One region of the Roseibium sp. SCP14 genome, then DNA from elsewhere that is predicted to be linked to it. Evidence: riboswitches for the same ligand, from Rfam matches in the RefSeq annotation. Region 1 holds a riboswitch; each other region holds the start of a gene.
The links. A riboswitch is a leader RNA that binds a small molecule or an ion and turns the genes downstream of it on or off. The one in region 1 is predicted to bind thiamine pyrophosphate.

Region 1 (3,918 bases):
CCTCCAGCTTGATCCAATCTGTTCCGAACAACTCCCGCGCCATCTTCGCAGTGGTTACGGCCTCTTTCACAGAATGACATCCGGCAGTGTTGGGAAGCACGCGCACATTCAGCTGGCGGATGAGGTCCCAGAACTTGCCACCAGCACCGGTTCCTGCTGCTTCGCGGCGCAAGGAAACGGTCAGTATTACACTACCTGATCGCATTGCTGCATCTGAAAGGATTTTCGGCGACGGATATTGCGCTGTTCCCAGAAGCAAGCGGGAAGAAATCACCTCGCCATAAAACTCAAGCATGGTCCTCACCCTCCCTGCATGGGAGACAGGATCTCGATCCGATCCCCTTCAAGAAGCTCGCAGCTGGCACGTTCTTCAGCAGAAACAAGCTCGCTGTTGCGCGCTGTGGCAAGAAAATCGTGTTCATAGGCCAGTTCATCCAGAAGCCCTGAGAGGGTCGAACTGGTCACCTCCTGCTCTTCGCCGTTAATGATGAGTTTCAAGGGTGGTCTCCTTGGAAGAAAGGAACAGGGTTTCGGCGGCCTGTGCCGCAAAATGCGGAGCCAGCAGGAAACCGTGACGGTAGAAGCCATTCAGGCTCAGGACCCGGCCGTCAAAGTTGATGCGCGGCAGATTGTCGGCATAGGCCGGGCGAACACCCACGCCTGTCTCAATGATCTTGGCTTCAGCGAAAGCCGGGTGAAGGCTATAGGCAGCGTTCAGCAGTTCCATGGTGGAGCGAACACTGACCGGGCCGTCATCGGCACTTTCGATCATCGTTGCCCCGACCATGAAGTGGTTGTTGTCCCGAGGCACGATATAGACCGGAATGCGCGGATGAAGCATTCTAACGGGCCTGGACAACGTGATCTCTGGTGCGTGCAGGATCAGCATTTCCCCGCGCACTGCCCTCAACTCCTTTTCTTTCGACGCCATACCTATGCAATCGGCGATGAAATTCGTATCCACCTTCGGTTCTTCTGGTCCGAAGAAGGTTCTAACACCCAGTCTGGAAACCGTTTCTTCAAGCTGGATCAAGGCTTTTCGCGGATCCAGGTGAGCCTCCTTCGGGAAGAACAGTCCTTTGGAAAATCTCCCCTCCAGGTCGGGCTCAAGACCTGTTACCCCGGCCCCATCCACCCATTCGTAGCCGCTCGTACGTCCGGCGAAGCGACTGAGTTCGGCGATATCACGAGGTGGCGCAACGACCAGGGTACCTTTGTGCGAAACCGCACCCGGCAACGCTTTTGCCCACCAGTCGACCGACTTTTTTCCATAAGCGAGAACGTCTTCTTCGGCATTTTCACGCTCACACCACGGTGCCAGCATGCCACCGGCCAGCCAGGAAGCACTTCTGGTCAAGCCTTCACGGATCTCAAACAAGGTGACTTCGGCACCCCGCTTGCGAAGTTCGTATGCGAGCGACAACCCGGCAACACCTGCTCCGCGGATCAGGACCCTCATGTCTTTGCACCTGCGCCTGAGACACCTTGCACGACGTTTCACTCCTGCAGGGCCAACCAAAGGCCTTACATTCTTTTTCGTCAGGGGCTGTCGGGGATGCGCTTGACTGCATGCGCCGGACAAATGGTCCTCGCGCGCCGTCAGGGCCACCATCCCTTCGCCAGCATGACCTGGATCAGGTTCTTCGGGTCCCTGCGCTGTGCGTGTTACCGCACCCTGCAGCATCTCAGCCCCATGACGGGACACCCCGGGTGAGCCCCGTTTGTGCCGTCGGCACGCACGTTCTGTCAAGACATCTCAGCGTGTGTCCGCTCCCTGTCTTCAGGTTTCCGGTGACAGGTCATCCAAAAACGCACGCGTCTCTTTCAGACTGGAAAACTTCAGAACAGTCAGATGCGGCGGCGGAGCTGTGTAGATCCGAAGCAGCTTGGCGCGTGCGCTATGCCGGGTGCGCCAGATGAACCGCACGAACTCGACGGTTTGGCCGTTGAAACGCTCCGGACACCCTTCCGGCAAATCAGGCCGGCTTTTGCCGTAATATTGAAGAGAGCGTTTCAGAACCCGAAAGATCCGCAACCAGACCGGAACATCCAACCAGATGAATGTGTCCGCCCGATCAACCCGTTCCGCGTAAGTGCTCGAATGACCACCTTCGAAGATCCATTCGCTCTTCATGTGAACCTGATGCGTCAGCGCATCTTTTTCCTGTCTGGGTCTTTCAACCCAGCCAGGCAGCCAGTGAATGTGGTCCATGTTGTAGACGGGCAAACCCGTCCGCTGACCGAGCTGGTGCGCGAGCGTGCTTTTGCCCGAACCGGGACCTCCGACGATCATCACGCGTTTCATGAAACACCTTTTGGGGCGATTGAGGGCTCGCAGTTATACGCCCTTCTGATTGAAAGAAAAGATGGAAACAGACTGTTCAATGGACACTTACAGGCCTGCGACCCTATCTAACCGGCAGACGCGCTTTTGACTGCAAGGAGAGGCAGATGAGCTGGTTGAACACCCCCGACCCGGTCGCGGGCAATGCCGCAAGTTGCGATCCGATCGATACGATCATTGTTCCCCGGACATCAGACCTGGGCGGCTTTCATGTCCGCCGTGCCCTGCCGTCTCCACGACGGCGCATGATCGGTCCGTTCATCTTTTTCGATCAGATGGGACCAGCGGAGCTGCTTGTCGGCGGTGGTATCGACGTCCGCCCACACCCGCATATCGGTCTCGCGACGGTAACCTACCTGTTTGAGGGCGAAATGTATCATCGGGACAGTCTCGGGACGGAAATCGCGATCTCGCCCGGAGCGCTTAACTGGATGAGTGCCGGCAAAGGCATCGTCCACTCGGAACGCGAACGCCCGGAGCGAAAGCAGGAAACCCGGCAATTGTTCGGCCTTCAAAGTTGGGTTGCTCTACCAAAGCATCTGGAAGAAGGCGATCCGACTTTCCAGCACTTTGGAACCGAACAGCAACCCGAATTCGCGGACAAAGGCGCTTCAGTGAAGCTGATTGCCGGTGACCTTTACGGCCATAAGGCACCGGTAAAAACCGCTTCGGAAATGTTCTACGCGGATATCTCACTGGAACCCGGCGCAAAGATCCCTCTTGATGCCGGCTGGGAAGAACGTGGGCTTTACACAATATCAGGCCGTATATCGATTGCCGGACAGGACTTCGACCCCGCTCAGCTGCTCGTCTTCAAACCTGGCGATCATCTGGTGGTCGAAAACCAATCCCCTGCTCCGGCCCGCTTCGTCGTCCTCGGCGGCGAACCGATGGATGGGAGGCGTTACATCTGGTGGAATTTCGTTTCCTCCTCGAAGGAGCGTATCGAACAGGCCAAGGAGGACTGGCGTCAGGGTCGCTTCGATACGGTGCCGGGCGACGAAAAGGAGTTCATTCCGCTGCCTGACCGTCCCGGTCCTTAGGGTCGCCTCTATTGCTCCAGCCGCTTTCCAATGGCGGCGCCACTTCAAAACGGTCGGCGGGCCGGATCAGGTCCGGTTCGCCGAAATTCAAGATGATGTTCAAGCGCTGGTTCGCCAACGGATCTCCGGTCAGATTCGGGTCTTCCGGCGCGATTGACAGCTGAACTCCTCGATACGTCGTTTCGAGCTGCCTGAAGTCAGCAATCGCCCGCCGAAAGCTATCGGGAACTGTCCAGCCATAGCGTGCCGCGAGTGCATCGATGACCAGCCAGACCGCTTCCTGCCCGATCTCCATTTGGCGCGCATCTTCCACCGCCAGCTTCAGGCGCAAATAGTCGATCTTCTCCTCCGACGGGCCGCGAAGGAGGAAAAACAGGGTCGTTGGCCCAAAGTCAACGCTTGGTGTTGTAAGCAGCACCAGGTCAGACGCACATTGCCAACGGCCCCTTTGAAAAGGCGCCTTCTTCCATCCTCGATTTTCAAGTCCCAGAGCATGCAGCTCGGCGCAAAGCTGATCGGGCTTCCCTAGAA
Region 2 (3,918 bases), 1.2 Mb from region 1:
CGTGATCACCGTCGAAGAAGCCAAGTCTCTGGAAACCGAGCTGGAAGTCGTTGAAGGCATGCAGTTCGACCGCGGCTACCTGTCTCCGTACTTCGTCACCAACGCTGACAAGATGCTTGCTGACCTGGAAAAGCCGTTCATCCTGCTGCACGAGAAGAAACTCTCCAACCTGCAGGCTATGCTGCCGATCCTGGAATCTGTCGTTCAGTCTTCCCGTCCGCTGCTCATCATCGCTGAAGATGTTGAAGGCGAAGCACTGGCAACTCTCGTTGTCAACAAGCTGCGCGGCGGCCTGAAAATCGCTGCTGTCAAGGCTCCGGGCTTCGGCGATCGCCGTAAGGCAATGCTCGAAGACATCGCTATCCTGACCGGCGGCACTGTGATCTCTGAAGATCTCGGCATCAAGCTGGAAAACGTGACCCTCGACATGCTCGGCACCGCTGAGAAGGTGTCCATCACCAAGGAAACCACCACCATTGTTGACGGTGCCGGTTCCAAGGAAGACATCGACGGCCGCGTTGGTCAGATCAAGGCTCAGATCGAAGAAACCACTTCCGATTACGACCGCGAGAAGCTCCAGGAGCGCCTGGCCAAGCTCGCTGGCGGTGTTGCAGTTATCCGCGTTGGCGGTGCGACCGAAATCGAAGTGAAAGAGAAAAAAGACCGCGTTGACGATGCTCTGAACGCAACCCGTGCTGCCGTTGAAGAAGGCATCGTACCGGGTGGCGGCACCGCTCTGCTGCGTGCGAAGAAAGCTGTCTCCGCTCTGTCTTCCGACAACTCCGACATCGAAGCCGGCATCAAGATCGTTCTGCGCGCTCTGGAAGCTCCGATCCGTCAGATCGTCGAAAACGCTGGCGTCGAAGGCTCCATCGTTGTTGGCAAGATCCAGGAAAACGACGACGACACCTTCGGCTTCAACGCTCAGACCGAAGACTTCGTCAACATGATCGAAGCCGGCATCATCGACCCGACCAAAGTTGTTCGTACTGCTCTGCAGGACGCAGCTTCCGTCGCTGGTCTGCTGATCACCACCGAAGCCATGGTTGCTGAGCTGCCGAAGAAAGAAGCAGCACCGGCAATGCCGGGTGGCGACATGGGCGGTATGGGCGGCATGGGCTTCTAAGAAGTCCAAAGCTCAAAGCTTTACGGAAAGGGCGGTCTTCGGACCGCCCTTTTTGCGTTTGCAGCCACCCGTCACTTCAGTCTGTGCCGAATTGCGGCACCAGGGGTGGCATGGGCTTTCAATGAGGATTGATCGAATGCACCTGCGTTCGCCCGAGAAACCTTCATCGGATGCACTGGTGTAAGGCCATCACAATCTTTATCCAGCTAACCGTAATCCTGTTGTGCTCAGACGCATTTCCAGATAATCACGGCCTTACCTCGGGGTGCGTGAGGAATTCGCGCTGAGATGCCGTTCTGGCAAACCCGTTGAACCTGAACCGGCTAGAACCGGCGGAGGGAAAGGTAGCGGTTTCATCCATCCTTGCCCTCTCGCCGCAATGGAGGATGACATGAAACATCTGCTCTTTGCTGCGGGACTATTGTGCGCAACATCGGCGATTGCCGCCGACAAACCCCAGCTGACCGTCTACACTTATGACAGCTTCGTTTCCGACTGGGGCCCCGGCCCGCAGGTGAAGGAAGCTTTCGAAGCCGTCTGCAATTGCGAGCTGAACCTCGTCGGCATCGAAGATGGCGCAGCTCTTCTGTCGCGCATCCGGCTGGAGGGGGAGAATTCCGACGCGGATATCGTGCTTGGTCTGGACACCAACCTGATTGCCGCTGCAAAGGAAACCGGCCTCTTCGCGCCCCATTCCGTACGCACCGAATATGCGCTGCCGATTGAGTGGAACGACGAAACCTTCGTGCCTTACGACTGGGGTTACTTCGCTTTCGTGCACAACAAGGACGCCGAGGCACCCGGCAACTTCCGCGAACTGGCAGAGAGCGATACCAAGATCCTCATTCAGGATCCACGCTCGTCGACACCGGGACTGGGCCTTCTGCTGTGGGTCAAGGCAGTTTATGGCGACGAAGCTTCGGCAATCTGGGAAGGTCTTTCGGACAATATCGTCACTGTCACCAAGGGCTGGTCGGAAGCATATGGACTGTTTCTCGAAGGGGAAGCGGACATGGTGCTCAGCTACACCACCTCACCGGCCTATCACCTGATTGCCGAAGACGACGCCAGCAAGGCTGCTGCCGCCTTTGACGAAGGTCACTACATGCAGGTCGAAGTTGCTGCGAAAATGGCGGGCACGGATCAGCCGGAACTGGCCGATCAGTTTCTGGAGTTCATGACTTCCGACGTGTTCCAATCCATCATTCCGACCACGAACTGGATGTATCCTGCAATTACTCCGGAGGGCGGACTGCCAAAAGGCTTCGAAACCCTGCACACTCCGGAAAAATCCCTACTCTTGGGCGCTGATGAAGCCGCCAAAGTGCGGGAAGAAGCGTTGGCGGAATGGCTGGGCGCACTCAGCCAGTAAATCCGTTCCCGGGGATCGCGTCGGCGGCTGTCGTCGCCGCGCTGATTCTGGGCACGCTGGCCGCAATTGCGCTGCGCGCTGAAGCCGGGCAAGGATTTGGTCCGGCTGACTGGGCAGCGCTGCGCTTTACGCTTACGCAGGCGGTGCTTTCCGCCCTGATCAGCGCCGGATTGGCAATCCCGGTTGCCCGTGCGCTGGCAAGGCGGCGGTTTCCGGGCCGAAGCGTGTTGATCGCCCTTCTCGGGGCTCCCTTCATCCTTCCCGTCATCGTGGCCATAATCGGCCTCCTCCAGGTCTTCGGACGCGCGGGGTGGATTTCCGACGCGTTTGGCCTCTTCGGCCTGCCACCTATCCGCATTTACGGATTGCATGGCGTTGTCCTTGCGCATGTCTTTTTTAATCTGCCTTTGGCCACTCGCCTGATTCTGCAAGGCTGGCAGGAGGTTCCTTCGGAACGATTTCGTCTCGCGGCCCAGTTGGGTTGTGACGAGCGTTCAATGTTCCGGCTGATCGAGTTGCCGATGCTGGCGCGGATCCTTCCCGGCGTTCTGGCTGTGATTTTTGCCATTTGCCTGACGAGCTTTGCAGTTGCGCTAACCCTGGGCGGCGGCCCCCGTGCCACGACGATCGAACTGGCGATCTATCAGGCCTTCACGTATGACTTCGACCTCAGCCGGGCAGCGATGCTGTCGGCGCTGCAGCTGGTCCTGACAACGGCAGCAGCATACGCCGCACTCAAACTCTCGCGGGGGGACGGCTTTGGTGCCGGACTTGACCGGGCCATTCGCCGCTGGGATGGCGGGAAGCCGATTGTCGACACGATTTGGATCGCGATTGCCTCAGTCTTTCTTCTTCTGCCGCTGATGTCGGTGGTGATCTCTGGCCTTGTCGGCCTTGCCTCGTTACCGGTGGTCGTGGTTCAGGCAGCAATGACCTCGCTGGCGGTAGCAGCCCTGAGCACTTTTGTCCTGTTGTTGATGGCACTTCCCATGGCGGCGACCATCGCTACCGGGCGATACGGCTTCGTGGACGTCAGCGGTATCCTCGGGCTTGCCGCCTCGCCGTTGGTCATCGGCACTGGTTTGTTCATTGTGCTTCGGCCTCTGGTCGATCCGACCTCACTTGCTCTGCCCGTCACTGCGCTGGTGAATGCGGTGATGGCGCTGCCTTTCGCCCTTCGTATCCTTGTCCCGGCTGCCCGCGATGTCGTCCAGCGGCATGGCCGGTTGGCTCTTTCTCTCAACATGGAAGGCAGAGTGTTCTTTTCCCGAATACTGATCCCCCGCATGCGCCCCCAGATCGGTTTTGCCGCCGGGTTGGCTGCTGCTCTTTCAATGGGCGATCTCGGCGTCATAACCTTTTTTGCAAATGCCGAGACTGCAACTTTGCCGCTGCAGATTTACCGACTGATGGGGGCTTA
Region 3 (3,918 bases), on a different contig from region 1:
GTGGCTCCTCTCGATCCTTCGGACCGGCGCGTCAGGGGAGTGGAACTTTGCGCCGGCCCCGGATGACATTCATGGCGTTCACCAGCCTCAAATCCCGTTTTGCCGGTCCAGCCGCACCCGCAGGTATGACACGTCAGGCTCCACTGCTCGGCATCTCTTTGAAGCTGGCCTCGACGCTCACGTTTTTCGTCATGGCAACCGCGCTGAAGATCGCTGCGGAGACCGTGCCGATCGGACAACTGGTGTTCGCGCGAAACTTCTTCGGACTGTTTCCGGTTCTCTTGATGGTCGCCTTGCGCGGCGAGCTTGGCCTGGCGTTCAAGACCCGCAACCCAAAGGGGCATCTGACACGGGCGACCGTCGGCCTTTCGGCCATGGTCTGCTCGTTCACCGCGCTTTATCTGCTGCCGCTTCCGGATGCGACCGCCATCGGCTTTGCGACGCCGCTGATCGTGGTCGTGCTTGCGTTCTTTCTTCTTGGCGAACAGGTCAGGATCTATCGCTGGAGCGCCGTTGGGGTAGGGTTCCTGGGAATTCTGGTGGTGCTGTCACCCCATCTCGGCGAAGGGCAGCTGGACAGTACCGCAACGCTCGGTGCGCTTGCTGGGGCGCTGGGAGCAGGGTTCGCGGCTCTTGCGATGATCACCGTCCGCAAATTGTGTGAAACCGAGCGTACCTCCACCATCGTGACCTGGTTTGCAGGTGCGTCCACGGTGCTTTCGCTACTCACGCTGCCGCTCGGATATGTTCTACCGGGACACACTTGGGTAGTCCCGGATCTTTCAACGGCAGGCCTGCTGGTTCTGATCGGACTTGCCGGAGGCGTCGGCCAGATTCTCTTGACACAGAGCTATCGGTTTGCCGATGCCTCTACCATCGCCCCGTTTGACTATGTCAACATGCTGTGGGCGATCCTGGTCGGCTGGCTGGTGTTTTCCGAAATCCCCGTGCCGGAAGTGGTGATCGGTGCCCTGATCGTCATCGCCGCCGGGGTGTTCGTCATCTACCGCGAACATCGGCTCGGCCTCGACCGCACCAAGGCGCGCCGTGCGTCTTCGCCGTCGAAATCATGACAATGAGAAGCTTTCGGGTCAGGAAAGGCGAAAGTGGCTTTCTAGGGCTTATAGTGGAAGGTCTCGACAGCGCTCTTGGAGCCGTCGGGAAAGACCAGCTGCACGCTGATTGAGTTTGTCGAGCCTGCGGGCAATTCAATATACGGTTTTTCCTTCAGAACCGCATTGGGGTTGTCCGGATCGCATGCGTCCAGTTCCCACATCTGGTCCAGAGGGCCATCATTCAGACCGTAAAAGACATAGTCGATCCCGCACTTCCAGGCTTCCAGATGGGTGAAGTAGATCAGCTGCTGTCCTTCCCAGTCGCGAAAGGAAACCCAGCTTGCCTTGGTCACGTCCAGTATCTGCTTGATCTGTTCAGGCGGCATGCCTTGCGCATTTGCCGTTGGAGGCGGAGCAAGTGAAAAGACACCCAGGCCGATGACAAAGGCGGAAACTTTCAAAAAATGCATGCTGACCTCCAATGGCTCCGGATGCGGGGAGAGCGTCAGGCGAAAAACTAGAAAGCCTTGAACGTAATGATCGTCTTGGTGTCCTGAATACCGTCGATCGGGTGGACCTTTTCATTGACGAAATGTCCGATATCGGCATCGTCATCGACATAAAACTTCACCAGAAGATCATAATCGCCACTGGTGGAATAGACTTCCGAGGCAATTTCCGCGTCGGCGATCGCGTTGGCAACCTGATAGGTCTTGCCCAACTGGCATTTGATCATAACGAAAAACGGGGTCATGCGATGCTCCGGAAAAGAAAACGTTGCGGAATGATGCCCATGGACATCGCCTATCTGTTGTCCGCAGTCAATCACTGATGCAGCCTGCGACCATTGTACAGTCTTGCAATGACGGGTTCGCCTTGTTAGCAGTGCAGATATCTCATGGGGGTGCCCGGCGATTCTGGATCGGGCTGAGAGGCGGAAGGCCAACTCCTTGAACCTGATCCGGGTGATGCCGGCGGAGGGATTTGAGATGCAGATTGCCAGGGCATTCACAGCTCTCCCTCTTGAACAGTATTCCGGTTTGCAGCCGGAGCCTTTCGGAGGAGATGCATGAACCTGTCCATCGCTGCTTCCACACAGAACCTGTCGGCGGAAACCGTCTTTGACCTGTTGATGAGGGTTCGGCAGAAGTCGCCCCGTATTCACGCGATCACGAATGCTGTTGCGCAAACCTTCACGGCCAACACCTTGCTGGCGCTTGGCGCCGTTCCGTCGATGACGATCGCCAAAGAGGAAGTCGCCGGTTTCGCTGAAAGCGCGGATGCTCTTCTCGTCAATCTAGGGACACTGGACGAAAGCCGCCGGGAAGCCATTCCGGTTGCCATCAAGGCTGCGAAGGCGGCGGGGCGTCCTGTCAGTATCGACCCGGTCTTCGTGAACCGGTCTCCGGTGCGTTGCGCGTTCGCAAAGGAGTTGATGGACTTCCAGCCGGACCTGTTGCGCCTGAACGAGGCGGAAATGACTGCACTTTTTCCGCAAAGGTCCGACGCCGATGCGGTGATATCGGCCGGTACCGTGCTGGCTGTGACGGGCGTTGAAGACAAGATTGAAAGCCAGGGTGAGGATTTTCGCCTGCGCAACGGTCATCCTCTCATGGCCCGCGTAACCGCCACCGGATGTGCCGGTGGCGCCGTGCTGGCAGCCTTTGCCTGTGTGGAGACGGACACCGCTCTGGCTGCGGCCTGTGGACTGTCGGTCTTCAATATAGCCGGAGAACTGGCCGCGAGCCGCGCGGGAGGTCCGGGAAGCCTGGTGCCGGAACTTCTCGACGCCCTTTACTCAATCACGGCGAACGATATCGAAATGCGGCTGAAAACGGCCTGATTTCCTTTTCTCATTCAAGAATGGAGAGACACATGACCGCCATCGCGGTGACCATAGCAGGATCCGATTCCGGTGGCGGGGCCGGGGTCCAGGCCGATCTCAAGTCGTTTTCGGCAAATGGCGTCTACGGTGCCAGTGTGCTGACCGCCCTGACGGCGCAAAACACTCTCGGGGTGAGTGCCATTCATGACGTCCCGCCCGCTTTCGTACGTGCCCAGATGGATGCGGTCTATTCGGATCTGAAAGTCAACGCTACCAAGATCGGCATGCTTTCAAGCGTCGAGATCATTGAGGCCGTTGCCGGTGGATTGGAGGCGCTCGACACCGGACCCGTGGTGCTTGACCCCGTGATGGTGGCGGCGTCCGGCGACCCGTTGCTGGTCGACAGCGCCGTATCGAGCCTGATCTCCGTCCTCGTGCCGCTCGCTGATGTCATCACACCAAACCTTCACGAAGCTGCCCGGATGCTGGAGACCGAAATTGCGGCCAATGAGACCGAGATGCTCTCGCAGGCAGAGAATCTCCTGAGGCTCGGGTGCAAGTCCGTCCTGCTCAAGGGAGGGCACGGAACAGGTGAAGAAAGCGCTGACCTGTTCTTCGATGCGGTCGGCAATGCCATCTGGTTGCATGCGGAGCGCATCCAGACGAACAACACACATGGAACCGGGTGCACGCTTTCATCGGCAATCGCAGCGGAGCTCGCCAAGGGCAGCGATCTGGAAGGCGCAACGAGAGCTGCCAAGAAATACATCCATGCTGCCATTTCGGCGGCTGACCAGCTCGAGATTGGAGCCGGTCACGGCCCCGTCCATCATTTCTATCGCTTCTGGAGCATGTGACATGTCAGAAAAATCTCACCTGTCAAAAAATATGATCAATCGGCGGTCGTTACTCGGGAGTTCTGTTGCCGTCGGTTCCGCAGCACTCGCAGCTCCGGCGATCGCCGAAGAAAAGGCCACGATAGAGTGGAAAATGGTGACATCCTGGCCAAAGAACCTGCCCGGGCCTGGAGTAACCGCT

Region 2: linked by a shared signal. The riboswitch ahead of thiB (thiamine ABC transporter substrate binding subunit) and the one ahead of thiO (glycine oxidase ThiO) in region 1 are both predicted to bind thiamine pyrophosphate.
Region 3: linked by a shared signal. The riboswitch ahead of ABLQ08_RS18190 (hydroxyethylthiazole kinase) and the one ahead of thiO (glycine oxidase ThiO) in region 1 are both predicted to bind thiamine pyrophosphate.

Annotation. Positions count from the first base shown of each region.
Region 1 is NZ_JBDZYH010000001.1:92,066-95,983, forward strand. It holds gene ABLQ08_RS00455 (thiazole synthase) at 1-295, opposite strand, end outside; gene thiS (sulfur carrier protein ThiS) at 301-498, opposite strand; gene thiO (glycine oxidase ThiO) at 482-1,459, opposite strand; TPP riboswitch at 1,594-1,719, opposite strand; gene ABLQ08_RS00470 (DNA topology modulation protein FlaR) at 1,781-2,305, opposite strand; gene ABLQ08_RS00475 (pirin family protein) at 2,452-3,387, shown strand; gene ABLQ08_RS00480 (DUF6030 family protein) at 3,356-3,918, opposite strand, start outside.
Region 2 is NZ_JBDZYH010000001.1:1,312,795-1,316,712, forward strand. It holds gene groL (chaperonin GroEL) at 1-1,126, shown strand, start outside; TPP riboswitch at 1,378-1,485, shown strand; gene thiB (thiamine ABC transporter substrate binding subunit) at 1,518-2,498, shown strand; gene ABLQ08_RS06030 (thiamine/thiamine pyrophosphate ABC transporter permease ThiP) at 2,474-3,918, shown strand, end outside.
Region 3 is NZ_JBDZYH010000004.1:256,368-260,285, forward strand. It holds gene ABLQ08_RS18175 (DMT family transporter) at 72-1,073, shown strand; gene ABLQ08_RS18180 (hypothetical protein) at 1,115-1,525, opposite strand; gene ABLQ08_RS18185 (Lrp/AsnC ligand binding domain-containing protein) at 1,573-1,809, opposite strand; TPP riboswitch at 1,946-2,056, shown strand; gene ABLQ08_RS18190 (hydroxyethylthiazole kinase) at 2,125-2,898, shown strand; gene thiD (bifunctional hydroxymethylpyrimidine kinase/phosphomethylpyrimidine kinase) at 2,931-3,737, shown strand; gene ABLQ08_RS18200 (TRAP transporter substrate-binding protein) at 3,739-3,918, shown strand, end outside.